3 regions of the Paenibacillus sp. FSL W7-1088 genome follow, and region 2 is predicted to be linked to each of the others. Evidence: riboswitches for the same ligand, from Rfam matches in the RefSeq annotation. Region 2 holds a riboswitch; each other region holds the start of a gene.
The links. A riboswitch is a leader RNA that binds a small molecule or an ion and turns the genes downstream of it on or off. The one in region 2 is predicted to bind cyclic di-AMP.
Positions count from the first base shown of each region.

Region 1 (10,108 bases), 1.5 Mb from region 2:
TGTTATGGGTTGCCTTGGGCGGTCGTGGAACGCTGATTGGTGCGGTAATCGGGGCTGTGGTGCTGAATGCAGCCAAAACGGGCATCAGTGAAGCTTATCCGGAAGGTTGGTTGTTTGTCATTGGTGGGCTCTTTGTAACAGTGGTCTTGTTCATGCCGAGTGGGCTTGTTGGTGTATACCGTCATGTGGTGCGCTTGCTGAAACGGAGAGGAGAGGTTGTGCATGTTCCAGTCAGTCAGGAAAAACCAAAAGTCTACTGACGTTCCGGTAGTCCTGGTCGCTGAGGAAATTACGGTGGCATTTGGCGGTTTTGTTGCGGTCAAAGGCATGAATCTGAAGCTGCATGAGCATGATCTGCATTTTCTGATCGGCCCCAATGGGGCGGGGAAAACAACGATGCTGGATGTGATTTGCGGCAAAACCAAGCCCTTGTCCGGTACAGTGAAGATGGCGGATGGTGCGGATCTGACACGTCTGAAGGAGCACCAGATTGTTCGAAAAGGGGTAGGGCGCAAGTTCCAGGCTCCATCGATCTTTGCTGGTCTGACCGTGCAGGAGAACCTGACGCTGGCTGCGGAGACTCGTCGTTCTCCTTTACAGGCTCTGGGTATTCAGCGGTATTCAAAAATAAGTACGGCCATGGAGCGGATTACGCTCCAGATTGGTCTGCAGGACCGTGTGAATGCACGTGCAGGGGCGCTATCACATGGGGAAAAGCAGTGGCTTGAGATTGGCATGCTGCTGCTGCAGGAGCCCCGTGTATTGCTGCTGGATGAGCCGGCAGCGGGGATGACGGATGAAGAAACACATAAGACGGGCCGACTACTGCAGGAGATTGCGCGAGAAAGGTCTGTTGTGGTAGTGGAGCATGATATGGAATTCGTTCGCGAGTATGCAGCAAAAGTGACGGTGATGCATGAAGGTAAACTTCTGAAGGAAGGTACGATGGCGGAAGTGCAGGAAGATCCGAGAGTCGCTGAAGTGTATCTGGGCAAAAGGAGGGATGAACATGCTGTCGCTGCAACGAATTGAGTCCGGCTACGGGGAGAGCAATGTGCTGCGCGGTGTGAGTCTGGATGTCGAGCCGGGTCAGGTGGTGTGCCTGATGGGTCGTAATGGTGTAGGAAAAACCACCTTGATGAAGACGTTGATGGGGCTTCTTAAAACGCGCAAGGGAAGTATTCAGTGGAAAGGTCAGGAATTATCCACCCACGATCCGGCCAAGCGGGCCAGGTCGGGGATTGGATATGTGCCGCAGGGGCGGGAGATCTTCCCGCAGCTTACGGTAAAGGAAAATCTTCTGCTGGGTCTGGAGACCAGTGGCACAGGGGGGAAGACGTTCCCGGAGGATGTGCTGGCGATGTTTCCGGTGCTTGCCACGATGTATGGACGGCAGGGTGGTGATCTGAGTGGCGGACAGCAACAGCAGTTGGCATTTGCCCGCGCGCTGGCTTCCCGGCCCGGATTATTGCTTCTGGATGAGCCGACAGAAGGCATCCAGCCTTCCATCGTAGAGGATATCCGGCAGGTCATTTTGCAAATTAAGGCAAAGGGTGAAATCTCCATTTTGCTGGTGGAACAAAGCATTGATTTTGTACGCGGTGCTGCAGATTATATCTATGTAATGGACAAAGGGGCAATTGCACTGCAAGGAACACCGCGAGAGCTGGATATGTCGCAGTTTGAGCACCACCTGTCTGTGTAGCTTGGGTTCTTGGTGTAGGGTGAGTTCAGGAACGTTTGTCCAGAATGTTGGAGTATTTGGGATATAGTCTTCGTATGCAATCCGGGCAGATATCATGGGTAAATTCGGCATGAGTGTGCTTCTCCAAATAACTCTCAACAGAGTTCCAGCTGTCCTGTTCATCCTTAATTTGTTTGCAGACAGCGCAGATGGGAAGTAGTCCGCGCAAAGTACGCACTTCAGACAGGGCCTTCTTCAATTGGCGTTCTGTCTGTTTCTGTTCGGTCACATCCGTGTGTGCAATCAATGCGAGATCAGACAGCAGGGATGGGTCGGCCTGAATCAATGGGGTGAGTTCCAGGCGGAACCACCGCTGTTCGTTGTTGATAGTCCGAACGGAGATGTCGTATGTATAACTGTCTTTAAAAGGTGCAGTGATACTTTTTAACTCCTGAACAATTTTCGCATTCTTTGCTTTCTCCTCGCGGAATGTCCACCCCTCTACAAGGTGAAGGTAATGAGGTGGTTCAGGTGCTGTTCTTGAGGGGCCTGCTACGCTTGGGTTGGGAAGAAGTTGCCCGAGTCCGTGTTGCCAAGCGGTGTTGCAGCTTCGAATAATCCAGTTGTGGTCGACGATGATAAGCTGGTGCTGCATGGACTGGAACGATAATCTCTCCAGATCGGATATTAAGTATCTCATGAAATGAGCTCCTCCTTGGCAGAAATCTTATCTTAAATCATCTGGAATTTCCAAAATGTCAGCGACCTGGTTCCTGAACCGGGTTGCTTTACGCGTGCCGTGAATGAGATTGGACAGACGGTATGGCGGAATGCCATACTGTTCGCAAAATGTCTTTTGGTCGACCTGGAGTTCGGTTAGTCGTCGTTTGATGGCCCATCCGAAAGGAGTCACAGGTTTCTTTTTGTTCAAAAGGGTTCACCCCTCGTTGGAATGTAGTGTTCAGCTGGTTATTCTTGGTGTAAAGTATATAGATATGCGAGCTGTATGTTTTATTATATACGTATTTGCGTCATCTAACAATTAAAAAAGACGGAAATAAGTGTATTTTAATATGAAAAATGGCGTAAATACGTTAAATAGACAAAATAATTGACATAGAAAACACGCCAGCAATGAGGTTGCGGCGTGTTTTTTATATATTTTACTGCGTGAGGACGCGGGTATGAAGGGGAGGGGGTAGATTAGGCTCGGTAGGCGTGAAGCCCTGCTCCAAGCATGTGAAAGCTTGGGAACAACGTTTTCATGGACATTGAGGTTGGTTGTACCAGTCCATCGGCAGCGGAGGCGCTGACGGTATGCCATTCATGTTCCAGGTCTGCGGCCAGGCGAACCAGCAGGTCCTGGATTGTATCGGTATGAAGAGGAATTACTTTGGAGGCTTCGGTTATGCAGGCACTCATGGCTGAATGCAGATAACCAAGGACCGCCTCCTCGACAGGGATTTCGAGGTGGTGGTTAATCCAGGCGTGAACAGTGGAGAGGCAGCCGACGGATTCATACTTAGCCAGGGTGTGTTCGAGGTGGCTAAAATCAATCCAGGGGTGGAGTGCACGAGCTAGCTTAATCAGTCGTTTGCCCATTGTGGTCGCATGTTCTCTAAGATTGACTGGGGTGCGCTGGACATGGACGAGCTTGTCGATGAGGGCTGTACGCCACGCGTCATTGTGATCTGCGGCGGTGTATATGCCTTTAATCGCCATGCCTTCCAGACGCACGATGCTGGGATGCAATTGGCAGCGCATGAATGATTCGAGATCTTCAGCACTACGAATGGTACCTTCCGCGATATGGGCATCCATTCCGAAGGAATGGGTGAAGCCTCCGACCTGGATAGAGGAATCAAGCAGTTTGACGTAATCGAGCAGCTTATTCCCACGGTTCACAATCTTTCGCCTCCTACGTTCGTTAAATGTTATGTTAAATAACATTTATACTCCTTTTTGGTTCGTTTTATGTTTGTAAATCCGAATTATATGATATATATATTCACATAAATATCCGCTTTTTGTCAATAGTTTCTTGGTTGTTTAACTATAAAATCTATTTAATGTTATTTTATATAACTTTATAAGTTATGTTCTACTGAGAGAATATGAAGAGTGGTCATAAAGAAAGTAGAGTGATCAGCCTAATCGGATATACAAACGAGATCAAATTTAATCATATGCACTTCGTAGGAGAAAATGACGAGATTATACGATTTATGGGAGGAAAAGCGCAGTTAAAATAATATTAATAAAAATGCTTTACTTTTAAACATGAACCGGGTATAATCAATTCTGTTGCCGATTATTTACGACATGCGGTCGTGGTGGAATGGCAGACACGCTATCTTGAGGGGGTAGTGGGTGTATACCCGTGGAGGTTCGAGTCCTCTCGACCGCATCATAAGAACGATTAAGAAGAAGCTTCCCGTATGGGGAGCTTCTTTTTTTGTGTTTTTTACAGTAACCGGGTCCGAAAAAAAAGGTCATCCGATTCCCCTGAATGCATGCTCATGCTGTCTGCCGGGGTGGGATGGCCTTTACTTGTTATTTAAGCAATGCTTTGATGTCTGCTTCAATTTTATCAGGTGTTGTTTTGGGAGCATACCGCTTCACAACACGACCGTTCTGATCCACAAGGAACTTGGTGAAGTTCCATTTGATGGCTTTGGAGCCGAGTACGCCCGGTGCTTCTTTGGTAAGATGCTGGAATAGAGGGTGAGCGCTTGAACCATTCACATCAATTTTCTCAAACATCGGGAAGCTGACACCATAGTTCATCTGGCAGAACTCAGCAATATCGTCAGAGGAGCCCTTTTCCTGTGCAAACTGGTTGCTTGGAAAACCAAGAACTTCAAATGGGGAGTCTTTAAACTTGTCCTGAAGTTCTTGCAGACCTTTGAATTGAGGTGTAAGGCCGCATTGGCTTGCTGTATTTACGATAAGCAGTACTTTGTCACGATAGTTGGACATTTCAACTTCCTGACCGCGAAGGGTGTTTACTTTGTAGTCGTAGACTGACATGAAAATCGCCTCCATCTCATTTTCTTATATCCTCTATTATATTGATTGCAATTAAATATTGCAAAATTTATATTGCTTTTTTAACTCCATTTCAAGCTGTCGTGTATGATCTGTGACTGATTTGCTACCTTATTTTCGCTAGAGAGAGAATTAGAGAGCTTTGAAGAGATGGGTAGAGAATGGATGTGTTGTAAGCGCTATTATTGATGTGAAATGGCAAAAATCCGTCGATTCGGTGATCTGCGCAGACTTTACACCAATATGGCACGGGTGTATGATTCATATCGTAATTCCAATTTAAATTAAATTTTACATGAAAAACGAAACAAACGATAATATCGCTCTGATTATGATGATATAAGAACGATGTTTTAATCGCTGAGTTTCCATTCATTCATGGGTGGGAAACGGGGGAACCAACAGGATGAACTGTCCAGGACAGTGGGCATCCATGGGGTGAATTTTCCGGTGACAGCCGGAAATAGGGCGACTCTCGCGCCCGAATCCGTCAGCTAACCTCGTAAGCGTTAAAGGGAGAGGCAACAAGCCGTACGCTGGTTCATAGTGTCTTTTTGCTATGGATTATTGAAGAAGCGTCCGGGAGGCCTTGGTCCCCCACGCTTCTTTTTTGTTGTCTTTTCACGCCAAGGGAGGAACGAATGATGGATAAAGAGATGATCTTAGTGACTGCTCCAAATGAAGCAGGACGTAAATTTATCAAATTGCTGATGTACAAAAAAATGCCGTTTGCCGTTCTGACTAACAGTGCAGGGGAAGAGCGCAGGCTCCGGAGAATCGGTGTAGAGCATGTCATTCGCATGAACACGGCTGCAGCTCAGAAATGGTTTTTGCCGCAAGGCAGTGTCGGCAATGTTTTTATTTTTGAAAATAGCCTAAACCTAACCTGTCGATATTTGCAGATCTGCCGATCCTGGACATCCAAGTCCCTGTGTGTGATTACCGAACAAAGTCATCCCAAAGGGATCTATCGGGGAATGGGAGCAGACCGTATTGTATATTCCTTGAACGGGGAAGTTGGATTTCTGCTTAATGGCTAGTGACTCGTACTATTCCTGTGATTGATCCAGTGTCAGCTGCCTGTTATAATTGAAATCATGAATAAAACGGATTCTTGAGGAGACTCATGCATGATGGTGGGTCTTCTTTTTTATGGTTTGGGAAATAGGGATAATTTCCTGTGGCTAACGAGGAGGAATAGGCGTGCCGGATGTACGTGGAATACAATGGTTGTTCTTTGATGTGGGGGATACGCTCGTGGACGAATGGGAGCCGGTAGATGATATTATCGGTCAGTTCGTTCGTGAAGCTTGTGCGCTTGGTTATCAGGTGGAGATGCAGACGGTGCGAGACATATTTGCGGCCTCCTACCGAAATTACGAGCAATGGCCGATGAAATTGGCTATTCGTACTCTGATCAGCGATGAGGGGCACCGGGAACAGATACAGGAGAAGCTGAAGTTCCGCAAAGAGCTTGAGCGACCCTTCCCGTCAGCCGACGCTGTTCTTCAGACGTTGTCGCAGCACTATAAGATTGGTATCATTGCCAATCAGAGCCCGGGGACGGAAAATCGACTGAATAGCTACGGCTTGCGCAAGTATGTGGATGTGCTGGCCTGTTCGGCTGAAGAAGGAGTGTCCAAGCCTGATCCTGAATTGTATGCTGTAGCGTTGAAACAGGCGGGATGTAAACCCGAGGAAGCGGTCATGATCGGCGACAGGATCGATAATGATATTATTCCAGCTAAGAAGCTGGGTATGCACACGATCCGGATTTTGCAGGGTTATGGCAGGTTCCAGCCGGAGCTTGCGGATGCAGAACGTCCAGACTGGACGATTAAATCACTGGAGGAGCTTCTTCCATTGTTGATGGTAACTCCGAATTCGGACAACTAAATGAAGTGCGTTTTTTAAGATCCGGTTAGTATGGATCAGGTTAATGCTCAAACATATAAAAGGCTGATCGTCTCAAGGGATGCGTTACTTGAGTTGATCAGCCTTTTTGAGTTAGACAAAATACGGCGTAGTTCCATGTAACCTAGAACAACATAATGGTCTGGATAATCAGATACACATTCAGGACAACGATAACTCCAGCGATGATCCAGGAGATGATTTGGAGCCACGGCTTGTTGACAAAAGCCCCCATGCTTTTTTTGTCACTCGTAAACATCACCAGTGGAATGACGGCAAAGGGAAGCTGCAGTGACAGCACAACCTGGCTCAGAATCAGCAGTTCCTCTGTTCCGTGCTCTCCGGCAATGGCTGTTACGATGACGGCCGGGATGATTGCAATCAGACGTGTTACCAGTCGACGAAGCCACGCCGGAATACGAATGTTCAGGAAGCCTTCCATTACAATCTGTCCGGACAACGTGCCGGTGAGTGTTGAGTTCTGGCCTGAAGCCAGCAGGGCTACACCGAACAGAATACTTGCAATGGTGGTACCCAGAAGTGGTGTCAACAGATGGTAAGCATCTGTAATTTCCGCGACCTGAGTCATGCCTACACTATGGAACACGGAAGCTGACAGAATCAGGATGGCTGCATTGATAAACAGGGCCAGCGTTAAAGCGATGGTTGAATCCATAGTGGTATAACGAATCGCTTCTTTTTTACCCTGAGGTGTCTTTTCAATCTGACGGGTCTGCACAATGGAAGAATGCAGATACAGATTATGGGGCATCACGGTTGCGCCAATAATTCCGATGGCGATATAGAGCATGGCTGGATTTTGCAAAATCTCGGCACTGGGTACAAAACCATGCATGACGCCGCCCATATCCGGTTTAGCGAGAAACAGGTCAATCCCGAAGCAGAGGGCGATGGTAGCCATCAGCACAATAACGAGCGATTCCAATGCGCGGAAGCCTTTATTTTGCAGCAAAAGAATGACCAGTACATCGACAGCGGTAATAATGACACCGTATAGCATGGGTATGTTGAACAGCAGCTTGAGAGCGATGGCTGAACCAATAACCTCGGCAAGGTCGGTGGCTGCAATCGCAAGCTCACACAAAATCCATAACATCATGACTACAGGCATGCTGAATCGTTCGCGGCAGGCTTGCGCTAAATCCCGTCCTGTGACAATCCCGAGCTTGCCAGCAAGAGACTGCAATACCACAGCCATTAGATTTGATATCAGAATAACGGACAATAATGTATAACCGAACTGTGAGCCACCGGCAATATCCGTTGCCCAGTTCCCTGGGTCCATATATCCAACGGCAACCAGATAACCTGGTCCAACAAAAGCAAGGAACTTTCTCCACCAAGCAGCGTTCTGAGGCACCTTCATGGAGCTGTGGGCTTCCCCGAGAGATGGGGCCATACCCGCAGCTAATGGCTCATTTGAAGGAGTGTTGAACGGATTTTTTTTACTCATAATATAATCACCCGACTTTGAAGTATTGATATTCTATATGAAGAGGAACGGTGTCATTCCTTTGATTACATTTGAACATTGAAACCAAAATCTTAAAAGCGTAATTAAACGACTCCACATATGTCTAAACGTTTATGTTGATACTTACATTGTACTCCTTCAATTATTTTTGTCTAGTGCAACTTTTGTGTAGAGGGACAAAATTTAGCAGGAGTAAATGTGCCTTAGTATATTACCCAACCCTAGATAAATTACCTGTGTTCATCCCAAATGCATGAAAATAAAAAAGTTGTAAAAGCTGAATAAGGATTAACAACCGTTTCAAAATGAGCCAGAAGTTTAAATTGAATTGTAGGCAGCAAAAAAACTTAAAGGTAAAGGAGAGATTCTTAATGGAAGCTTTATATACAGCAACAGCAACAGTTAAAGGTGGACGTACAGGTTCGGTGGCTTCTTCGGATGGAGTGCTCAAGCATGATCTGAAAATGCCAAAAGAACTTGGAGGCGCAGGTGGTGAAGGAACCAATCCTGAGCAGCTCTTTGCAGCGGGATATGGTGCATGTTATGAAAGTGCTCTTGCCAATGTGGCACGCAAAGCGGGCGTGAAGTTGGAGAATGTGGTGGTAACCAGTAATGTATCCATCGGCAAAGATCCGGCAGATGATGGTTTCCAACTGTCTGTACGTTTGGATGTGAGCATGCCTGGCGTCGATCACAGTCAAGCAGAAGATCTTGCTCGTAAGGCACATGATTTCTGTCCTTATTCCAAGGCAACTCGCGGCAATATTGATGTGGTACTTAATGTAGTTTAAGACCTGACTCGCAGGAGTAAAGGGAACATATAGAGCAGGGTATCCTTGGATGCCTGATGTTCGAGTACAAGACCCTGCTGGCCTTCGGCAGGGTTTTGTACTGTATAATACTGTTGCGATGCAGGAGATTGCATGTTGAACAGCGTACTATTTTACATAATCTACTCTTGCTTGAAGTCATACATTCGAATAAGGGGGAACGACCATGAGTATTGAAGAGATGATAGAACGGCGATTTGTATGCACCAAATGCAGGGGTACGGATTGCAACATTAAGGAAGTATCCATGTCAGGAGCGGGACTTAGCAAAATGTTTGATATTCAGCAGAATCATTATCTCTTCGTCGCCTGTTCTTCCTGTGGATATGTTGAAGTATTCGATCCGGATGTGCTGAAAGGGAAAAAGCAGGGTCAGGTGGGTACCATTCTTGATATTCTATTTGGGGGATAAATGTGCGTGAGTTGACATCGAACTAAAATTTCTTTAATATGACTTAGTACTGAGAAGTGTCAATGCATGAACCAAATTTGAATTAACAGGTGATATCCATGTCTTATAGACCGCGTATTGCAAATTTAGAATTAGCTAGTGGCAACAAGGAAGACGGATTGTATGAATTTAAAATGAAATTGGTAGACGGTACACAATGCCGTGTATTCTACTCCCATTCCCCGGAATGGAAGCTGACCAATATCAGCCGTCTACAGAAAACGCCTTGTCCGGTATGTCGCAAAGATTTCATTTGCAAATGCATGGACCAGTGGGCTGGTGACCTGCATCAACAGATGATTGATGACCAATGGATGGAAAAGGCAATTGCTGAGTAATTGCCAAGACAGATACGAGCGTGGGCATTGAGCCTGCGCTCTTTTTCTATTTTCCGCTACACTTAAATAAAATGTAAAAAAAAAGCGACCGGGATGACTCAAAACGGGTAAGTTACACTAATAGCGCAATTATGAGGAGGCCATGATTATGACAGCAAATCAAACGGATCAGCATGAGGGACACCCGATTGTGCTTGTGGACGGAGTCTGTCATTTCTGCCAAGGATTAACGAAGTGGATCATCAAGCGTGACCCGGAGGGAAAATATCATTTTGCATCACTTCAATCGGATGTAGCAAAAAAATTGCTGGAGAAGGGCAATCTGTCCACGGACAGCATGGATACGTT
Region 1 covers NZ_CP150216.1:1,641,048-1,651,155, forward strand. Annotated here, with positions in the region: gene urtC (urea ABC transporter permease subunit UrtC) at 1-260, shown strand, start outside; gene urtD (urea ABC transporter ATP-binding protein UrtD) at 223-1,032, shown strand; gene urtE (urea ABC transporter ATP-binding subunit UrtE) at 1,010-1,705, shown strand; gene MKY42_RS07325 (hypothetical protein) at 1,731-2,384, opposite strand; gene MKY42_RS07330 (hypothetical protein) at 2,412-2,615, opposite strand; gene MKY42_RS07335 (urease accessory UreF family protein) at 2,888-3,634, opposite strand; tRNA gene MKY42_RS07340 (tRNA-Leu) at 4,009-4,091, shown strand; gene MKY42_RS07345 (glutathione peroxidase) at 4,238-4,714, opposite strand; cyclic di-AMP (ydaO/yuaA leader) riboswitch at 5,081-5,256, shown strand; gene MKY42_RS07350 (hypothetical protein) at 5,374-5,772, shown strand; gene MKY42_RS07355 (HAD family hydrolase) at 5,936-6,628, shown strand; gene MKY42_RS07360 (Nramp family divalent metal transporter) at 6,771-8,066, opposite strand; gene MKY42_RS07365 (organic hydroperoxide resistance protein) at 8,513-8,932, shown strand; gene MKY42_RS07370 (zinc ribbon domain-containing protein) at 9,138-9,383, shown strand; gene MKY42_RS07375 (hypothetical protein) at 9,482-9,760, shown strand; gene MKY42_RS07380 (thiol-disulfide oxidoreductase DCC family protein) at 9,909-10,108, shown strand, end outside.
Region 1: linked by a shared signal. The riboswitch ahead of MKY42_RS07350 (hypothetical protein) and the one ahead of MKY42_RS00535 (C40 family peptidase) in region 2 are both predicted to bind cyclic di-AMP.

Region 2 (10,108 bases):
ACATTTACATCTGATCCTGCGATCATGTGGATGGCTTCAAGCAGTTCCTTGGATGTAATGCCGCCCGCTTCTGCTGTTCCTGTACCCGGAGCTGCAGACGGATCAAGCACATCGATATCGATTGTAACATACACAGGACGGTTACCCATTTTCGGAAGAGCTTCCTTCATCGGAGCTGCCACTTCAAACGGATAGAAGTTTATGTTCTCCCGTCCGAATTGGAACTCTTCACGGGAGCCGGAACGAATTCCGAACTGATAAATATTTTTGCCGCCCATCAGTTCAGCTGCTTTACGCACTGGTGTGGAGTGAGACAATGGCTCGCCCTCATAGTTTTCACGAAGGTCGGCATGTGCATCAATATGAATCAGGATAAGGTCCGGATATTTTTTGTACATTTGCTGAATAACAGGCCAAGTGACGAGGTGTTCCCCGCCGAGACCAATCGGGAATTTGCCGTCAGCCAGCAGGCCACCGATATATTCTCCGATGACTTCGAGACTGCGTCCTGCGTTACCGAAAGGCAAAAGCAGATCCCCAGCGTCAAAGTAAGTCATGTCCACAATGCTTTTATCCAGGTAAGGGCTGTACTCTTCAAGTCCAACCGAAGCCTGACGGATATGGGAAGGACCGAAACGGGACCCTGGACGGAAGCTGACGGTGTAATCCATCGGCATACCATAAATGACCGCTTTGGAGTTCTCATAATCCTCTGAACTACAAATAAACACGTTACCTGAATAAGCTTGATCCAATTTCATCTCATTATTCCTCCTTATTTCGTAAGGTCTTCCACGAATTTAGGAAGAACGAACGCCGCTTTGTGCAGACGTGGAGAGTAGTATTTCGTATCCATCTCTGGAATCTGCGTCTCGTCCACCTCAAGCGGATTATGTTTTTTGCTACCCATTGTAAAAGTCCACAGACCACTTGGGTACGTGGGAATATTACAGCCGTACACATGTACGATCGGGAAGATTTCTTTAACGTCTTTGTTTACCTTTTGGATCAGATCCGCTTTGAACCACGGGTTGTCCGTTTGAGCAACGAAGATCCCGTCCTCTTTCAGCGCTTCATAGATGCCTTGATAGAAACCGCGCTCAAACAGCGGAGCAGCCGGACCTACAGGCTCTGTAGAGTCAACGATGATTACATCGTATTCATTTTTATGCTCTATAATATGCATGTAGCCATCGTTCACCAGCACTTCGACGTTAGGCTCGTCCAACTTACCGGCGATTTCGGGCAGATACTTTTTGGAATATTCAATCACTTTTCCGTCGATTTCGACGAGAACTGCTTTTTCTACAGCAGCATGCTTAATGACTTCACGGATAACTCCGCCGTCACCGCCACCAACAACCAGCACCTTTTTCGGATTCGGGTGTGTGTTCAGCGCAGGGTGAGCCGCCATTTCGTGATAAACGAACTCGTCTTTTACCGTCGTCATGACCATGCCGTCAAGCAGCAACATATTGCCGAATTCTTCGGTCTCTACCATAGCCAGATCTTGAAAATCCGTCTTTTCGCTTACATAGGTCTGCTTAATCTTCGCGGTGATTCCGAATGCGGGGGTCTGTTTCTCCGTAAACCACAATTCCATAATCTCTACCTTCTTTCCGTAAAGTTTATATAGATTAAATTGACCAGAGCGTACATAGCGTCTGACTAATCAAAGAATCCAAGCACTGACAATGGGAACTGTTCGACCTTCCTTGCTTATGGTATGTTGTGCCGAACTGTACCTTTTCATTACCCTTTTGCATTATACGCGATTGACGTTTATACTGCAAAACGGTTTTTTTCTGCAAAAAAGCTATATTTTAAACGGTTAAACAGGCGGATTGAATATCCGTGTCACTGAATTCCCATACTGGAAAGAAAAGAAAGGAGCCCGTCCCATGACCCAATCAAGCCAAAAGACCCGCAAACGCGGGTTCCGTATATGGAAAGTCATCAAAAGCCTGACTCTGCTCGTTATTCTCGGCCTAATCGCCATGGCAGCAGCATTGGTCTATCTATACGCCACCAGCCTGCCACTGGCCGACTCCGATCGCAATTCCAGGCTGTTAGACAGCCAGGGCGAAGTCATTGCCACTTTCTCGGCAGGCGGCAAAGACTCGGTACCCGTGCAGTTGGGAGATATCTCACCTGATTTGGTCAACGCTACACTTGCTGTAGAGGACCGCAAGTTCTATGATCATGTCGGCTTCGACATCCGAGGAATGGGACGGGCTGTACTCGTCAACCTGGAACATATGCAGATGTCCCAGGGCGCAAGTACACTGACGCAACAGCTCGCGCGCAACTTGTATTTGTCCCATGAAAAGACATGGACCCGCAAAGCCAAGGAAGCGATGTACACGGCACAATTGGAGATGAAATACAGCAAGGATGAAATTCTGCAGATGTACCTCAATGAAATCTATTATGGTCATGGCGCCTACGGGATCGAAGCAGCCTCACGGATGTATTTTGGCAAATCCGCCAAACAGTTGACGCTTGCCGAAAGTGCCATGCTTGCAGGAATCCCAAAGGGGCCGACCTACTATTCTCCATATAATCATATGAAGAACGCGAAGGATCGTCAGAAGGTTGTATTGAATGCCATGGCTGACATCGGCAAAATTACGCAAGCGGAAGCAGATAAAGCCTATGAGGAAATGCTATCGTTCAAGCCGGAAAGTGAACGCAAAACCGTAGAAAGTGCACCCTATTTCCGCGATTATATCCGGAATCTGGCTATCAAGGAGCTGGGGATCAGCGAAGCGATGCTGGATCATGGAGGATTGAATATATACACCACGCTGGATCTGCGTGTACAAAAAGCGGCGGAAGACGCCGTAGCCAAAGGCATGGACGCCAAAAGCGAGCTCGAAACCGCTCTGGTATCGATCGATCCGCGTACCGGATATATCAAAGCGATGGTGGGAGGCAAAAATTACCGCACCAATCAGATTAACCATGTACTGGCGACTACACGTCAGCCGGGATCTGCTTTTAAACCCATTATGTATCTGGCTGCCCTGGAATCGAAACAGCTCACCAGTGCGTCCATGTTTAAAAGCGAGCCGACCCTGTTTCATTATGACAATGATCGCAAGACCTATAAGCCCGGTAACTTCGGTGATAAGTATTTAGGTGAGATTGATCTGAGACAGGCGATCGCCGCTTCGGACAATATCTACGCGGTAAATACGATTATGCAGATCGGACCTGAACAAGTGGTGAAAATGGCCAAAAATTTAGGGATTACGAGCAACATGAGCCCGGTACCTTCCCTTGCACTCGGCACCTCGCCTGTTAGTCCATTGGAGATGGCTTCAGCATTTTCCGCTATCGCAGCAGGTGGGCAAAGAACACCTCCTGTAGCCATTCTGCAAGTGACGGATGCCGCAGGGCGAGTCATCTATGAAGCACCTCAGACCAAGGCCGAGAGGGTGGTTGAACCCGCTGCTGCTTATGTATTAACACGGTTGATGGAAAGTGTGTTCGAAAATGGAGGTACGGGTAATCGGGTATCTGCAACGATTAAACGGCCTGTCGCCGGCAAAACAGGGACGACCAATACGGATGCTTGGCTAGTCGGCTTCACCCCAGAGCTCTCAACGGCTGTCTGGGTCGGTTATGATCAAGGCAAAGCCATTTCCACATCCGACGGGCGTCGTGCGGCACCTATGTTTGCCCAATTCACGGAACAGGCCCTCGCCAGTGTTCCACCGAAGATTTTTATCGTACCGGATAATGTCGTCAGTGTATATATCGATCCCGAATCCGGTAAACTCGCTGGCAATGGCTGCGCCGAGAAACGGCTGGAAGTTTTTATTGATGGCACGGAACCGACCGAGGTCTGTCGCAGCGCTTCGGACGATTCGGGTTCAGAGAAGGATAAAGACATTCGCGAGGTGCAAAACCAGCAGGGAATACAGGAAGAGAAGCATTCATGGTGGAAGGATTTCAAACGCTGGTGGGTGGAATGACCGAAGTGACGTAAATACGTAATGACGTAATTGCGTCAGTGTCCGTAAAATTTAATTTTAGCATAGAAGCAAAAGCCCCGAACCGATCATCTCGGTCACGGGGCTTTTGGTTCTTCTTTTTTGAACAACTTGAACATTCATGAATTAGGCGAGCGCTTCTTTCAATTCATCTGGAGAAGCGTTCCACCATTCTTCGTTATGCGTAGTCAGCAGCGTCTTGAGTGCCGCGCGATCCTCAGGTCCAAGATCATCGAGCATGAACCGGCGCTTCATGGCATAATCCATGCGATTCACATGATCGGCCAGCAGTTTCCATCCACGACGCGCTTCTGTATCAATCCACATCTCACACGCAGTTGCTCCGCCATAGAACTGTCCCTGTTCATTACGGTCCACAGCTACCCATACCAGCCATACCTGGCGCCCATTGGGTACGTCCTCACGGTTGGTCGAGAACTTGATGTTACGCTCTACCTTGCTCTTGGCATGCATCGCGCCAATATCGATCTTGGCTTCTCCGTTATCAATAATAACTGGAGACAGGTTGTTCAGATCAATGGAACCTGCACCGAAGCCTTTGTGTTTGCTCTTTGCACTAACGATATTCAAGGCAATCTGTTTTTTGCCGTTTTGCTCGTTTTGGTCCATGTTTATAGCCTCCAAGGGTTGATACAAATATTTTAACTAATAATCGCCCCAATGCAAACATATACATGCTGTAGATGCTTGTCAACGGGAGGTATTTAACGATGATTCCACGACGCGCCAAGAGCTGGCTCACCGCAATTATAGCCCTGTGTGTAGTTGCCGGGGGGATATGGCTTGGTCTGGGTTCCACACGCTCCATTCATTCTGACTTGCCTGTGCTCGCCCCGGAATCGGGCAAGCCTACGGCACCCGTCAAAACCCAAACATCTCCGGAAAGTATACAGACACCTACCGCTGAAGTGTTCAGCAACCGCGTAGTGGAATATCACATGGATGTGAAGCTGGTAGACGGGAATGTACTGCGAGGAACTCAGACGATAACCTGGACACATCCAGGTAAGAAAACCGTCAGTGAGCTTTATTTTCACATGTATCCCAATGCCTTCTCTTCTGCTGACACCACTTTTATGCAAGAATCCGGGGGAAAGCTTCGCGGTGATGTCATGCCCACGAACGGTTATGGTTCCATGCAGATCAAAGAAATGAAAACAGAGGACGGGCTTTCTCTCATGCATCGGATGCAGTATGTGCAACCGGATGATGGAAACATGAAAGATACTACTCTCATTAAGGTACGGCTGCCCAAACCCGTTAAAGGCGGTGAAAGCATCACGCTTCACACCCAATTTGAGGTCAAGCTACCGCAAATTTTTGCCCGCATGGGAACGGCAGATCATTTCGTTATGGCTGGTCAGTGGTTCCCTAAACTTAGCGTATATGAGCCAGTAGGCACACGAGGTCGAACGAACGAAGGCTGGAATCTGCATCAGTATCACGGTAATTCAGAGTTTTACGCCGATTTCGGTATCTATAGTGTGCGTATTCGGGTACCGGAAACATACAAAGTAGCTGCTACTGGATTCCCAACCCAGCAAGCGGTTGTGAAGAACGGCGAAAAAATATATCAGTTCTATGCCGATGATGTGCATGATTTTGCCTGGTCAGCCTCTCCTGATTTTGTTTATGCGGAAGAACCCTTCTCTGCTCCCAATGTGCCAGGTGTTCGAATCAAGCTGTATCTCGACCCTGCTCATGAGGATCTGAAGGAACGTTATTTCTACGCCGCCAAAGCGGCGCTATCCAACTATAGCAAGTGGTTTGGCCCTTATCCGTATTCCACATTGTCCATTGTTGTCCCGCCCAAATCGGGGAACGGCGCAGGAGGAATGGAATACCCTACCTTGGTCACCGCCTTCGGTGCGGACGATTCTACACCTGGTTACGATCTGGAACGCACGGTTGTGCATGAGATTGGGCATCAGTATTTTTACGGCATGGTTGCGAGTAATGAATTCGAAGAGGCTTGGCTGGACGAAGGATTCACCTCCTATGCAGAAGACAAAGTGATGGAACAGGAATACGGACTTATCCCGAATCTGCCTGTACAATCAGGTCTCATTACTTCTCCGGCTCCACTGACACAGAACTCCTGGAAGTTTGATTCCCAGAATCAATATGCAGCGAACGTATACACACGAGGCAAGCTTGTTTTACTCGGAATAGAACAACAGGTTGGTGCCAAAACGATGGAGCGTATTCTCTCGACCTATGTAAAGAAATACCGTTTCAAACACCCTACTTCGTCTGATTTTCAAAAGGTCGTGGAGCAAGTGACCCGTACATCCTGGACCGATTATTTTAATCAATATGTATATGGAGATGGCATGGCTGACTTTGCAGTGGAGAAGATCACCATCAATCCTATCCTGAAAGACGGTCAAACGTTGTACGAGTCGTCTGTAACAGTCCAGAAAAAAGGCAGTGAATATAAGAAGGTGCCTGTTCGAATTATGTTCGAAGACGGGAAAACCATGACGAAAGAATGGGATGGCAGCGAGGAGCGCATTACCTACAAACTGACCTATACTTCCCCTGTTTCCTGGGCTATGACTGATCCGCTGTACACCATTGTGCTGGAGAACCATCATATGAACAATTTTCTGAAAGCCGGACTGGATGAGCCAACCAAATCCCGCTGGAGCATGAGTGCAACCAAACTTATAGAAGCCATATTCGGAAGTCTGTCATGGTGAGGTGGATACAGTGAAAGCGAAAATACGTGAAGGCTGGTTTCTCGTCCGTCAGCATATGTTCATTGCAGCACTTTTATTTCTCTATCAATTAGTATGGGGATACTTTCTTTATCGAATGGTTCAGTCAGCTGTGGTCCCGCTGCTCCTGCGTTATCCTGACCCTGATGTAGGGGAACTCAGTACAATTTTATTCAAAATGGAGAGCCAACTCGGCCTGACAACGAATCCGGAGGTCCATCGCTATTTATGGATTTTAGGGGCTATGCTGCTGCTACGGATGCTGATTAGCCCTCTCATTCAGGCAGGGCTGCTCTACTCGCTCCAGCATTATAATCATTCGGAAGAGCGCATTCCATTCATTCGTGGCATCAAAAATTTGTGGAAACCGATGCTGTTGCTTTACACCATTCGTACCCTTTTGCTGCTGCTGCCTGCTTATTGGCTCGCACCAAAGCTCTATTCTATCTTTATGGAAGGTTTTCATTCCCTCCATCTGCTCTTGCCTGGTATTCCCTATGTTGCTGGTTGGATTGTATACGGGTGGGTTATCCATCATATCCTGCTCTACATGCAGTTTGGTATCTCAGCTCCTGATGGGGAAGGCGGAGCGCGTGGTACGTTTCAAGCTCTATGGATTGCACTACGCCAGGTCATCACTCTGATCGGCATCGCTGTCATGCTGGGCGGCCTTCATCTGCTGGTCTTTGGTGCCTTTACTTCAGCTTCATGGTTACTAACGGGTTTAACTGGTCTTATACTACAACAGACGTATCCACTTGCCCGGTGCTTGCTAAGCCTATGGAAAATATGCGCCCATTTCCGGTTATGGCAGTCCAATTCGATCAAGGATTAACGTGCACGGTTAAAAATGGTTACCATCTCTATGTAAAGTTGTTTTCATCAAAAGCCTTTAAACAAGCAAACCTCGACCTTTCCCCGTCAAAGGTCGAGGTTTTTTTTGCTAATTTTGTTGTTAAACGTTGCCAAAGTGATATACCTCTGTTACAATAATCGCAGTGAGTTTTTAGTAACAACTTTGTAATCTTTACCTTCATATTTGTAACTACTTAAAATTTAATCGTCATTTCTTGATTTCGCAGGTGCATAACTAGCATAGCCAAATTCCTAGCACCTGGGAAGCGGGGGAACCAGTTATGGGTGAATTGATCTTGCAACAGAGGGATCATAGGGGACCTTCAACCGAATCCTTAAGCTAACCTCGCAGGCATTGGAAGGGGTATATCTCTTGTTTAAAAAGAAATTAACCGCAGCTGTACTTAGCCTCACATTTGCATTATCGCTTGGAGCAGGCAGCGCATTCGCAGATTCAAAAATGGACCAAGTCATTGATTCAGCAATGGGAACTACATACAAAAGCGGAGGAACAACGCTTAACGGCTTTGACTGCTCTGGGTTCACAAGTTATGTATTCGACAAGCTGGGTATTGATCTGGCTCGCCAATCGAGTTCACAATTCGACATGGGTGATTCGGTATCCCGTATGGAAATGAGACCAGGTGATCTGGTATTCTTCAATACAACGGGTAAAGGGGTCTCGCACGTAGGGATCTTTGTAGGGGATGGAAAGTTTGCACACTCCTCTTCTTCCAAAGGAGTTACCATCAGCGAATTAAGTGAAAGCTACTGGGCTAACCGCTATGTTGGCGCTAAACGCATTATGAGCACGGACGCATATGAGACATTGGCCATCGACTAGGGACAAGCTGAGCAACGTCATGCTGGAACAATAAAACTACTGTAACGAAGCATAATAGAACCGTCTGGTACATTCTCCGCAGGAATGGATCCGGCGGTTTTTTTGTGCTTCGTTTCCTTCAAAGCATTCGGGATAGCGATCAAACCTAAGTTTAAGTTTTTTAGAGCTATTTTCATTGCTTCGTCCGTGCTCTTATCATGTTTTTACCCATCCTACTATAATATAAACGAAATTACCGGAACTTTTGTTTCACTTTTTTTTCTAAAACGAGGACTTGCCAAATGAACGCCTCTTTTGTAGAGTGAAAACAAGCTTAGATATGGAATGACATATGGATATAGATATGGACAAATCAAAATCATTATCGCTTGTTCACAATGAGAGGAGCGTGCAGTTTTGTATGGATGAAGCCCCTGTGACGTTTCACGTTGTGCCCATGCAAGAAGAACATGCGGAGCTCATCTGCGATTGGCAGTATGACCCGCCTTATAATATTTATAGCTGGCTGCCCTGGGAGCAAATGAAAGCACTTGAAGTAGAATTCGGCGATCCCCAGCTACGGAAGGAACAATATGCGGTGGTGCTGGGAGAGGATGAGCAGATTTGCGGTTTCGCTCAATACTTCCCGCTTGAAGGTGTCACCCGCATTGGGCTTGGCATGCACCCCGATCGATGTGGCCATGGGCAAGGGAAGGCTTTTGTCTTGGCCATTGTGCAGGAAGCCATTCGCCGGAACCCTGCAAACGAAATTGATCTGGAAGTTCTGACCTGGAATGACCGGGCCATTCGCGTCTATCTCAAAGCCGGATTTGTTACGAAGGATACATACGAACGACAGACACCGAGCGGTTTGAAACCTTTTTACTGTATGGTCTATGAAGGTCCACGCGAATAAATAGTGCATAAAATCACCCTAAAAAGTCCCCGGTTATGTGATTAGTTCAAAAAATTACCACAAAATGCTATGATGTCACTACAGGTTCCGTTATAATGATATGGATAGTTTCAAGTTAGATGATCTTTCATTCTGGAGGGGACATAAGGGATGCACAAATGGATCATGAGCGGGGTATTTTTTGCAGCGTGCGCTTTAGCTATTGTACTAATGTTTACGCTTCCAGGGAAAGAGGAAGTTGCAGAAGAAGCGAAACCGACGATGCCACAAGTTACAATGGATGCAGGACAGGCTGAGGCACTGGTCAAAGCAAACTGTATTACCTGCCACGGTGATCAGCTTCAAGGGGGTATGGGCCCTAGTCTGCAGAAGATTGGTAGCCAGGACGATGTGGAGAAGATTTATACCACGATTGTCAAAGGTAAAAGCGGCGGTATGCCTTCGTTCAAAGACAAGCTGAAGGATGAAGAAATCGCGAATATTGCGATGTGGCTGGCGGAGAAGAAGTAAGGCTAGAAGACTAAGGCAGCGAATCATAGGATTCAGATTACACGCGTGTTAAAGCGAGGGACCCCAACCGTCCTTTCGCTCTCACGCATGCTCCAAGCCATCATCGCTCTGGATGCACCACGTAGTCGATCGTATTCCAGTGGTCGCTGAATTGATCAACTGTTCATAAGAAGAAGAGGCTCTTATTCCCCCTGTCGGGAGAGTAAGAGCCTCTTGGTCATATTCATGTGTTCAATGCGTAGGATGCTCCAGTAAGAAACATACG
Region 2 covers NZ_CP150216.1:108,926-119,033, reverse strand. Annotated here, with positions in the region: gene speB (agmatinase) at 1-761, opposite strand, end outside; gene speE (polyamine aminopropyltransferase) at 776-1,603, opposite strand; gene MKY42_RS00555 (PBP1A family penicillin-binding protein) at 1,902-3,980, shown strand; gene MKY42_RS00550 (YwhD family protein) at 4,125-4,628, opposite strand; gene MKY42_RS00545 (M1 family metallopeptidase) at 4,730-6,721, shown strand; gene MKY42_RS00540 (hypothetical protein) at 6,732-7,574, shown strand; cyclic di-AMP (ydaO/yuaA leader) riboswitch at 7,827-7,964, shown strand; gene MKY42_RS00535 (C40 family peptidase) at 7,968-8,438, shown strand; gene MKY42_RS00530 (GNAT family N-acetyltransferase) at 8,839-9,333, shown strand; gene MKY42_RS00525 (cytochrome c) at 9,484-9,843, shown strand.

Region 3 (10,108 bases), 3.1 Mb from region 2:
CTTGACGTTCGGTATTACATTTTCGCCGCTTCAGGCGGGGATTATCACACTATCCATTAATAGTGGTGCCTATCTTGCGGAGATTTTCCGTGCTGGTATACAGGGTGTGGATCGCGGCCAACTGGAAGCAGCTCGTTCCCTAGGAATGGGCAGAGGTGCGGCCATGCGCTTCATCGTGCTCCCACAAGCGTTCAAAGCGGTGTTGCCGGCGATCGGTAATGAGTTCGTGACCATTATCAAGGAATCCTCCATTATCTCGGTTATCGGTATGGTGGACATTATGTACCAGGCAAGTGTGGTCAAAAATATTACGTATCAAGGGATGAATCCATTCCTGATTGCGGCAGCCATCTACTTTGTGCTGACGTTCATTTTGTCCAAACTGCTGGGTCGACTGGAAAGGAAGTTGGGTGCAAGTGATAGACGTTAGACAATTATATAAATCCTATGATAAGAACGAAGTGCTTAAAGGCATTAACGTAACGATTGGCAAAGGCGAGGTTGTCGTGGTCATCGGTCCGTCCGGATCGGGGAAAAGTACCTTTTTGCGTTGTCTGAACTTACTGGAGAAACCTACTTCCGGTGAGATTAACTTTGAGGGAGTTTCGATCACTGACCCGAAACACAACATTAATGCAACTCGTGAAAAAATGGGGATGGTATTCCAGCATTTCAATCTGTTTCCGCACAAAACGGTGCAGCAGAACATTACGATTGCTCCCATTAAAGTGAAGAAACAGCCTGCACATGAAGCGGAACAAATCTGTGCAGATTTGCTCAAGACGGTGGGCCTCTCTGACAAAAAAGACGCCTATCCAAATCAGCTGTCCGGTGGACAGAAACAACGGATAGCTATTGCAAGAGCGCTCGCGATGCAGCCGCATGTCATGCTCTTTGACGAGCCAACGTCTGCACTGGACCCTGAAATGGTGGGTGAAGTCCTGGATGTTATGAAGCGGCTTGCAGAGGGCGGCATGACCATGGTTATTGTGACGCATGAGATGGGCTTCGCACGCGAAGTGGGTGACCGCATCCTGTTTATGGATGGCGGGGTAATTGTAGAAGAAGGAACGCCTGCTGAAGTGTTCGGTGAGCCCAAGCATGCACGTACACGTGACTTCCTTGCTAAAGTGCTCTAATACATCCAAGTTATTCAGGATGAAGATCAGGATGAAATTGCAAAATCTATACTTTGGATGAGAATTTCATCCCCTCATACATCCCTGTCGACGACCCGTCGGCAGGGATTGTTTTGTTATGTAAGGAAACGCACGGATTAACATAAAAAGTAACGTTTCTGTCATCAGCGATATAAGCTCAAATAGACATTTTTTTGAAAAAAACCGCTTAGATTCAGCCATGATGTTGAAGTGAATTAGACAGATGGTAACATTTACTACGACTCTTGGTTACAAAATTGTGATATATTTGTTCCTGCCGAAACTTCCGGAGTTGGGAGTGCGGGGGATGTAACGATGCAGAGTGTGCTTGGGGAAGAATCATTTGCACACGGCTTGGGGTGAATTAGGGCTACATAAATTCTTAATGTAATTGAACCTATAGGGTGGTTTCCTCCATCCGAATCCGACAACTAACTTCGCAGGCATAATGAGGGAGGAAGACCATGATTAACAAGAAACGTATAGCCAAAACAGCAACAGCTTTGCTGACAGCAGCAATGCTCATTCAGGCCGTTCCGGCTCACGCTGATTCAGTTCATGTGGCCAAAGAGGGGGATACCTTCTATACCTTATCCAAACAATACGGAGTTGGACTTAACGCTCTTATCAAAGCTAACAATGACATTTCAGCTTACAACATTTATGGTGGTTTGAAAATTACGATTCCTGGAAAAACAACGTACACAGCTTCTGCTGCAGAAGCTAAAACGGAGGCTAAAACGATCACTACTGCAAGTCTTGACGTTAATGCAGATAGTAAAGTTGTACAAGCCTGGGGAAAAACGTTTGATTACAGCAAAGCGGTCGATGTCAAAGCAACAGCATACTCCGCGGACGCTTCCGAAAATGGAGGATGGGGTGCTGTGGACTACTTCGGTAACCCGCTCGAATTGGGAACCATTGCAGTAGACCCAAGTATTATTCCATTGGGAACTAAGGTACTGGTAACAGGTCATACACACCCAGGACTGCCAAAACAGGCATTTGTCGCTACGGCTCGTGATGTGGGCAGCGCCATTAAAGGCCATAAGATCGATATCTTTATTCCTGGCAGCAAACAATCCGTGAGCACATTTGGTATTCAGGATGTTGAACTTTACATTTTGAAATAAAAATCAAAGCGTAGCTGCACATCATCATATGTGATTCCAACTAAATCTAAATTAAACAGTAAAGGGTGTCCCTTAATCACGAGAATGTGATTGAAGGGCACCCTTTTGAATATCCGACTTCTGGATTCTTTGACCTATTTGCCCTTTGGCAGTTCTAGCATTTCGTCCAAAGTCACCAGCTCGTACCCGCGGTTACGCAATTCCTCGATAACTTCAGGCAACGCCTCGATGGACCCACTCAGCTTTGATCCGACACCGCCTCCTGCATGCTGAAGAACAATGGAACCCGGTTTGACGGCGGACAGGATGTTTTGTTTGACTTCCTCTTTGGAGAGGCCCTTCCAGTCCAGGGAATCGACATTCCAGTTCACAATGCTGTAATGTTGTTTGGCTGCCCATTGCAGCTGCTGCTCGTTAATGTCGCCGTAAGGTGGACGAATCATTTTGGGTGTGTACCCCACCAGATCCCGAATAATATCCCCGGTATGTAAGATTTGTTTGCGAAATGCATTCATGGTCAGCTTACTGAACTCCGGGTGATTGTAGCTGTGATTGCCAACAATATGCCCTTCCTTCACCATGCGTTTCACTAAATCCGGATGTTTCTCGGCGCGATGTCCCACAATGAAAAACGTAGCCCGCACCTTGTGTTTTTTTAGAATATCCAACACCTGCGGGGTGAACCGTGGATCAGGTACGTCATCAAAAGTCAGTGCGACCTTTTTTGTCGAGGGGCCATTCGTTTTGAATGTATCCGCATATTTCTGTCGGAGCTGTCCCAGCGTCAGCTGCTCCTCTTCGGAAGAATCAGACTTCGAAGCAGGTTCGGTTTGCGGGCTTGAAGAAGCCCATAACTGAGCAGGAGCGTAACTTCCTCCCAGAAGAATGACCATGATGGATAACATGATGAGGCGTATACGCATGTTAGTGCCTCCTTTTCCCAAATTGCGTTCTCTTTGGTATGCCCGGGGCCATCCGTATTTATGCATGATGTGAGATGTTTCATTGCTGATTCAGAAAATCAAAGCCATAATTCCACCATATATATAGAAAAGGACAGGTGGAGCAGGATGAGTACATACGACTTAAATTCCGTTCGGTTACAGGTGATCGAAGCAGGAGAAGATAAGGTTTTTATAATAACTGGAGGCAGATCACACATTGGAGCAGTAGCGATATTTTATCCGGATCGTGAACGGGTGAGTGGAGCTACGGTGCATATTCCAGGACATAAAGAACAAGAACTGTGTGAAAGACTGGCACGTAAGGCTGCCCTGCATTTAAAGGTAACCGTCACTGTGATTATGGGGATTCACTTTGACGCCATTACGCGGATGCAGATTGATGAGATTGTGCAGACTGCAGAGAAGCTGCTTGATGAGGAGCTGTGCCAAACGGGTCGACTAATTCAATAGTTCGATGTAAGCAAAATAGGCTAAAATCGTTTTTTATGATTTTTTTTGTTAAAATTGAAACGAGTAGAACATTGCCACGTATGTATGATTATATACAAGGATGAACTATCGACTAGGAGGAATACCATAATGTCCATTTTCAAACGATTACGCGATTTAACCATGTCTAACATTAACTCTATTATTGACAAGGCAGAAGATCCGATCAAGATGACGGATCAATATATCCGGGATATGCAGGAAGATCTTGAAGATGCGGAGAAAGCTGTTGCTGCACAGATTGCCATTGAGAAGAAATTCAAGCAGCTGTTCGAAGAACAGGAAGCTCTCGTGAAGAAACGTGAGGAGCAAGCACATACAGCAGCACGTGCACAGAATATGGATTTGGCCCGTCGGGCACTGGAAGAGAAAAAAGTCGCTGAAGAGAAGATGGCTGAATACAAAACAAGCTATGATCAAAATAAAGCTTCTGCCGATAACCTTCGTGGCAAGCTGGACGAAATGCGTAAACAATTGACTCAAATGAAAAATAAACGCGAAACATTGGTTGCGCGCTACAACGCGGCAAAAGCTCAAACCGAAATCAACAAGGCGCTGAACGGATTTAGCTCCGACACTGCAAGTGCCGGCATGAAGCGTATGGAAGAAAAAATGATGCAGATGGAAGCTCAGGCTGAAGCCAGCAATGAGATGTCGTCCAAAGGTAAATCGCTGGACGATGAGTTTGAGAAGCTGGGCAAGGATCAGGCTGTCGAGGATGAACTGGCAGCATTGATGAAGCAATACGAAAATAAGAACTAAACCTTGTAAGCAAGCAGGGGCACTAGCGGAGGAGAGACCAGCGTTTCTCCTTCGCTTTTAATTGCGGTTCATGTTGAAATGTGGGGGCTATGTAAATGGATTTGAACATTTTGGCAATGCTGGTCTGGACGTTATCGGGTTCGGTTTTGCTGTTTGTCTTGATGTATGTGGATTCTTTGTTCACGAAGTATAAGGATTTTGCCGAAGTGAAGGCCGGCAATATGGCCGTTACGACACGTATGGTTATGAAGCTGTTTGCTCAGGGATACGTACTCGCCACCTCCATTTCGACAGCGGGTCATCTTGGAGAAGCGTTGCTTGTATCCGTTGTTTCCTTTGTCATTTTGCTGATTCTGGAGAGTGTGGTTCACTTTATGATTCGGAGATGGGCCAACCTGGATCTGGATACGGGAATACAGCAGGGCAAGACAGGTTACGGTTTGTTCTCGGGTGCCCTACATATCGTGGGCGCATTAATTATTGCAGCTTGTTTATAAGATAAAGAACAGGAGTAATGGGCATGAGTGTGTGGAAACGGATTAAAGGGATAATAGCCAAACCTGAACCGCCTAAGGCAGAGAAAACTATGCTTCAGCTGGCACCTGGTGATATCTGTGAGGTTTCGCTGGTCACCTATGAAGTTGTTGGGCGGGTACATCATCGAGCACGGAATGCGGCTGTCCTCACGTTGCAGGATGGTACGGCAATCCGACATTTGCATATTGAAGAACGGGAAATGACCCGGTATGCCCTCTATACACCCATTGATGGACGTCTCGATGCACCGGATGAGGTGCCTACATTGCTGGATCTGGATGGACGTGCGTATCATCTGGAGGAAGAATACGGAGGAATGGTAACCACTGCAGGCAGGACACCCTATGGTCAGGCGGGGGAACAATTAGTATGGCAATATCAGTCTGATGATAACATGCTTTTGCGTGTGGAGTGGCAAGACAGAAGATTTACACTGTATGAGGGTGAGTCCATTCTTCCTGCGGATATCAAAGTGATTCGTTCGAGCTAGGAGAGGTTCCAATGAAAAAGCGCTTGGCACATGGATTAAAATTAATGCTGGTCCTCAGCCTTGTGATGTCGCTGCTGTCCGCGTGCGGAGCACCTTCCGTTCAGGACACATATCCGCTTGAATCGGTCAGCGGCAGTGGTAACACGACATCCTATGTGTACCGAGCTGCCGATCGTACCGTTCCAGAGGTCGCTCAGGAATTATCTGAACAGCGGAAGCCGGATCAGATCTCGGCGGAAAATACAGAGCGGATGTTCCTGGTGTATCAGGACCAGTATTATCATTTGCAGCAAGACCCGAATAAAGTGGAAGACACCTTGGTTGAGGTGGATTCCAAGGAATATGTTCGGCAGAATTATGATTCGTCCTTTTTGCAAGGCTACTTAACCGCAACATTAATCGGTAATTTGTTTGATTCGTTCGGGGGTAGAGGGTCCGGTACGTATCGGGGTTATACGAACAAGGACACGTACAAGCCAAGAGAAGGCTCCTATCGGACACCGACGAGCAGCGATAAAAAGGTGGCTCCACCGATTACCGTTGACCGAAAAGGGTCAATTACCCGGCGTGGCAGCGATAAGGATTCGAGCGTAGGGTCCGGTGGAGGATTATTCAGCCGAAATAAGGAACAAAGCAAAGGTACAATTGATCGTAATAAGAGCAGTGGCGGCCTTGGAGGATTGTTTGATTCACCGAAGAGCTCTTATAAAAAGCCCAAAACGAGGGTTGGCGGTGGCCGAATCATGAGGCGTAGGTAGCACTTCTCATGAAAGGGACCCGCAATATTAAATCATTCGCAGAAGAACAGTGAAAAGGTAAGGTGGAGCGAGCTATGCCACTGAACATGACCTTGGACGCTGTTCTTTTTGTTTTACGATTTGCGGACATGATGAGACTTTCGAACACGAGGAATGGTTGTGGCAGGTTGTTTGCGAATCCAGCGGATATAAGGAGCGATGCGCTCATCTTGCCTTAGTGCCTGTATTCCAGTTAAACCTAAGGTCATAATATCACGATTGGTATATAGGGAATGAATTTGTTTGTGGCAAGGGATACAGAGATCGGCAGTAGGCATGTGCGTTCCGCCCATTTCTTTTGGTGTCAGGTGATGGACGGTTGTCTCGACAGGCTCCCTTCCACATAATTCGCATTGTTGGTTCATATATGTCAGCTCCTTTTCTCTTACATATTATGGTCTGTCGATTCGTCTTTCATGTGAATGGGTTGTTGGTGAGTACTTGTCATGACCTGGCTTTCGGGCTACACTTTTTAAGATGAACAAATGACCCAGGGAGGTTCTATCGCCATTGAAAATAAATTCACATTCAACAGATATGTCGACTTCGAAATTTATCCGTAAAGCTATACAAGTACCGGATGCGCAGGCGAAAGTTGCTGCTCATGTCAGTTCGGGTTCAATAGAAAAGGTAACACTTGAGCAAGCACATGGTCGAACGCTTGCTGAGACAATTCATGCTCCCCATCCTTACCCATTCTTTCGTCGTTCCGGAATGGATGGATTTGCGATTCTAAGTTCGGATACGATTGAAGCATCCAGCGAGCAGCAGATTTGGTTCCGTATCATTGATGAAATTCCATGCGGGTATATATCGGATCTTACGATTACATCGGGTACAGCTGCTCGGATCATGACAGGAGCTCAGGTACCGGAAGGTGCAGATGCTGTTGTTATGATGGAGATGACTGAAAGTAAAGAAGAGCATGGGGAACAATGGATTGGCCTGAAGCGCCATATTCAGCCGGAAGCCAACATTACGCCGATTGGATTGGAGGTGCATGAGGGGCAATTGCTGCTTGAAGCAGGAACGATTATTCAGGCAGGTGAACAATCCGTGCTGGCGACATTCGGCGTAGGTCAAGTGCCTGTATACAAACGCCCCAAGGTAGCCATTTTTGCAACAGGTACAGAGTTGTTGGAAGTGGACGAGCCGCTGCAACCCGGGCGTATTCGGAACAGTAACAGCTATATGCTTCGTTCTCTGGTCGTTGAAGCGGGGGGCGAGCCGGTTATGTATGGTTCGATTGCTGATGACGTAGATACTGCACGTACGAAGCTTGGTGAGGCGCTTGAACATAATGATATGGTGGTCACAACAGGTGGGGTATCGGTTGGGGATTATGATATAATGGGGGATTTGGTTCGGGAAGGGAATATGGAGATGCTGTTTAATAAAGTGACCATGCGTCCCGGCAGTGTTACGACGGCTGCTGTGATTAATGACAAGCTGCTCTTTGCGCTTTCGGGCAATCCGGGAGCTTGTTTTGTTGGCTTTGAGTTATTTGTTCGGCCAACGATCCGTATGATGCAGGCCGATGCTCATCCATATTTGGAAGAATGGACAGCCATTTTGGATGATGACTATACAAAGGTGAACAATTTTACGCGATTTGTACGCGGACGGACTGAGATACGTAACGGAATGGTGTATGCTAAACCTTCTGCCGCGCGTGTGGATGAATCCAGTGTCATGATTACCATTAAAGACAGCGATTGCCTGATCGTTGTTCCGCCCGAGAAAAAAGGCATTCCTGCTGGTGAACAGGTTCGAATTCTCAGACTTCCTACGGGTCATGTCAGGTAGGTCATACATGGCTGAAACAAGCATCACTTCACCACATATCATGCAGATTGTTGGATATAAAAACACAGGCAAAAGCACTTTAATTGCTGCGCTTACCAGGTCCCTTACCTTTGCTGGACGAAAAGTGGCTGTAATTAAACATGATGGACATGATCATTTTGAGATGGATCACGAAGGAACCGATTCCTACAGCTTTGCTCAGGCAGGGGCTGATGCAGTCGTTGTTTTGTCAGAGAAACGTACCGCACTTATTGAAAGACAAGCAACGTCGTTGGAAGACATGATAAACTATCTGTCAAGGTATGACTGGATTCTCATTGAGGGATACAAACAAGCTCCTTACCCCAAATTGGTCATGGTCCGTGAAGAGAAAGATCTCTCTCTAATGGAGACGTTACAGGATGCAGTCGGGATTGTTTCATGGCTGACGGATGACAAGAGGGAATGTGTGGAGAAAAGTGGGGATCTCGTTTGGCATTCTGTTCATGAGGCAGAGGATATAGCAAGATGGCTGGTTTCGCTTGAATGTCATGAAGAGAAAAGAAGATTATGACGAAATAATTATTATGTAAACTGAATGGCATGAAATGTAAGGAAAAGAGTATGTTTTCATTAATTTTGTGAATGAATTAAAATGGAAAAAGCGATCCTTGCAGGACATTTTCCTGAAAGAATCGCTTTTTTAAGTTACCATGTAATGGATCTAATGAATCGGCATGCTGAGCAGCATAAATAGGCTACATCCCATCATCTGTGCGACGTTCAATGGCTTCAGACATCGTTTTATCCGTGAGGTGCGCGTAAATTTCGGTTGTTTCCGTAGAAGCGTGTCCAAGCTGTTCCTTCGTTTTATAGATATCATTTTGCAAATAATAGTCTGTGGCAAAAGAATGGCGCAATTTATGAACAGTCAGATACGGCTTGCCGAATTGTTTGGCGTACTTCATGATCATAGCCTGTATGGCCCGTTTGGTCATCCGACTTCCTTCTGAATCTCCATTGCGAAGAGCGATAAACAGCCCTTTTTCCCGTTTGGGTGTACGGTAACGTGATTGGCGCAGATTGATATAAGTTGCGAGTTCATCCTTGGCTTGTTCTCTAAAATACACGGGCGTCTTAAACGTCTCATCATTATTACCTTTGCGATATACATACAGCAGCTTATTGTTGAGATCCAGATCATCCACGTTCAGGTTCACCACTTCAGATACACGCAAACCCGAATTCAGAATGAGACTGGCGATACAGGCATCTCGTTCTTTGTTTAGCTCATGTGAGTAAATTGCCTGTTTGTTCTTTTCCATATCTACGGCATATCCTTCAAGGATGTATCCGATAAATTCCAGTAACTCTTCTTCCTCCAGAAGTTTACCCTTTAGTTTGGCTGCTGTATCTTTGGGTTTATGGGTGCGTTTGATCTCAATCTTCGCCATAATGTTTCGTTTCAGCAGGGGGTAGAAATCTTCATCTTCTGCAATCTGACTCAAATAATGAAAGAGCGAACGAAGGGAAGAAAGCTTGCGGGATACCGTGATTCTGGAGTTGGCTCCTTCACGCTTGGTGGCCAGAAATAATCGATAAGATGTTACTGATTCCATTCGAAGGACTTCCAGCTCAGTCAATGTAACTTCCTTATTGGAGCTTGCCTCGGATAATCCTTCCGCACGCAACCAGCCAAAGAAAGCTTCGTAATCCCTTAAATATTCAAGCAGCGTAGAAGGAGATAAGTCGGGTAATTTATAGTCAATGAATTGCTGAACGAACCACGGCATGGAAGGCAGTTTGTCATCCAGCTTGCGTCGGTCGATCTCTTTTTGCACATTGGTCAAGTTCGGCACCCCCATGTTAAAATAATTTCTAAAATATGCTATATCCTAGTTTACCATATTTAGATCGTCACAGCCTGATCACGGAACCGGAATAATCCAATTCATGCTTCCTTGCCCTTGGCGGTGTAAAGCTTTAAAGT
Region 3 covers NZ_CP150216.1:4,317,051-4,327,158, reverse strand. Annotated here, with positions in the region: gene MKY42_RS19350 (ABC transporter substrate-binding protein/permease) at 1-430, shown strand, start outside; gene MKY42_RS19345 (amino acid ABC transporter ATP-binding protein) at 417-1,139, shown strand; cyclic di-AMP (ydaO/yuaA leader) riboswitch at 1,426-1,622, shown strand; gene MKY42_RS19340 (3D domain-containing protein) at 1,625-2,293, shown strand; gene MKY42_RS19335 (polysaccharide deacetylase family protein) at 2,428-3,216, opposite strand; gene MKY42_RS19330 (hypothetical protein) at 3,364-3,708, shown strand; gene MKY42_RS19325 (PspA/IM30 family protein) at 3,838-4,509, shown strand; gene MKY42_RS19320 (DUF350 domain-containing protein) at 4,605-5,006, shown strand; gene MKY42_RS19315 (DUF4178 domain-containing protein) at 5,030-5,536, shown strand; gene MKY42_RS19310 (DUF4247 domain-containing protein) at 5,548-6,294, shown strand; gene MKY42_RS19305 (HNH endonuclease) at 6,408-6,698, opposite strand; gene glp (gephyrin-like molybdotransferase Glp) at 6,871-8,139, shown strand; gene mobB (molybdopterin-guanine dinucleotide biosynthesis protein B) at 8,147-8,692, shown strand; gene xerS (tyrosine recombinase XerS) at 8,877-9,983, opposite strand.
Region 3: linked by a shared signal. The riboswitch ahead of MKY42_RS19340 (3D domain-containing protein) and the one ahead of MKY42_RS00535 (C40 family peptidase) in region 2 are both predicted to bind cyclic di-AMP.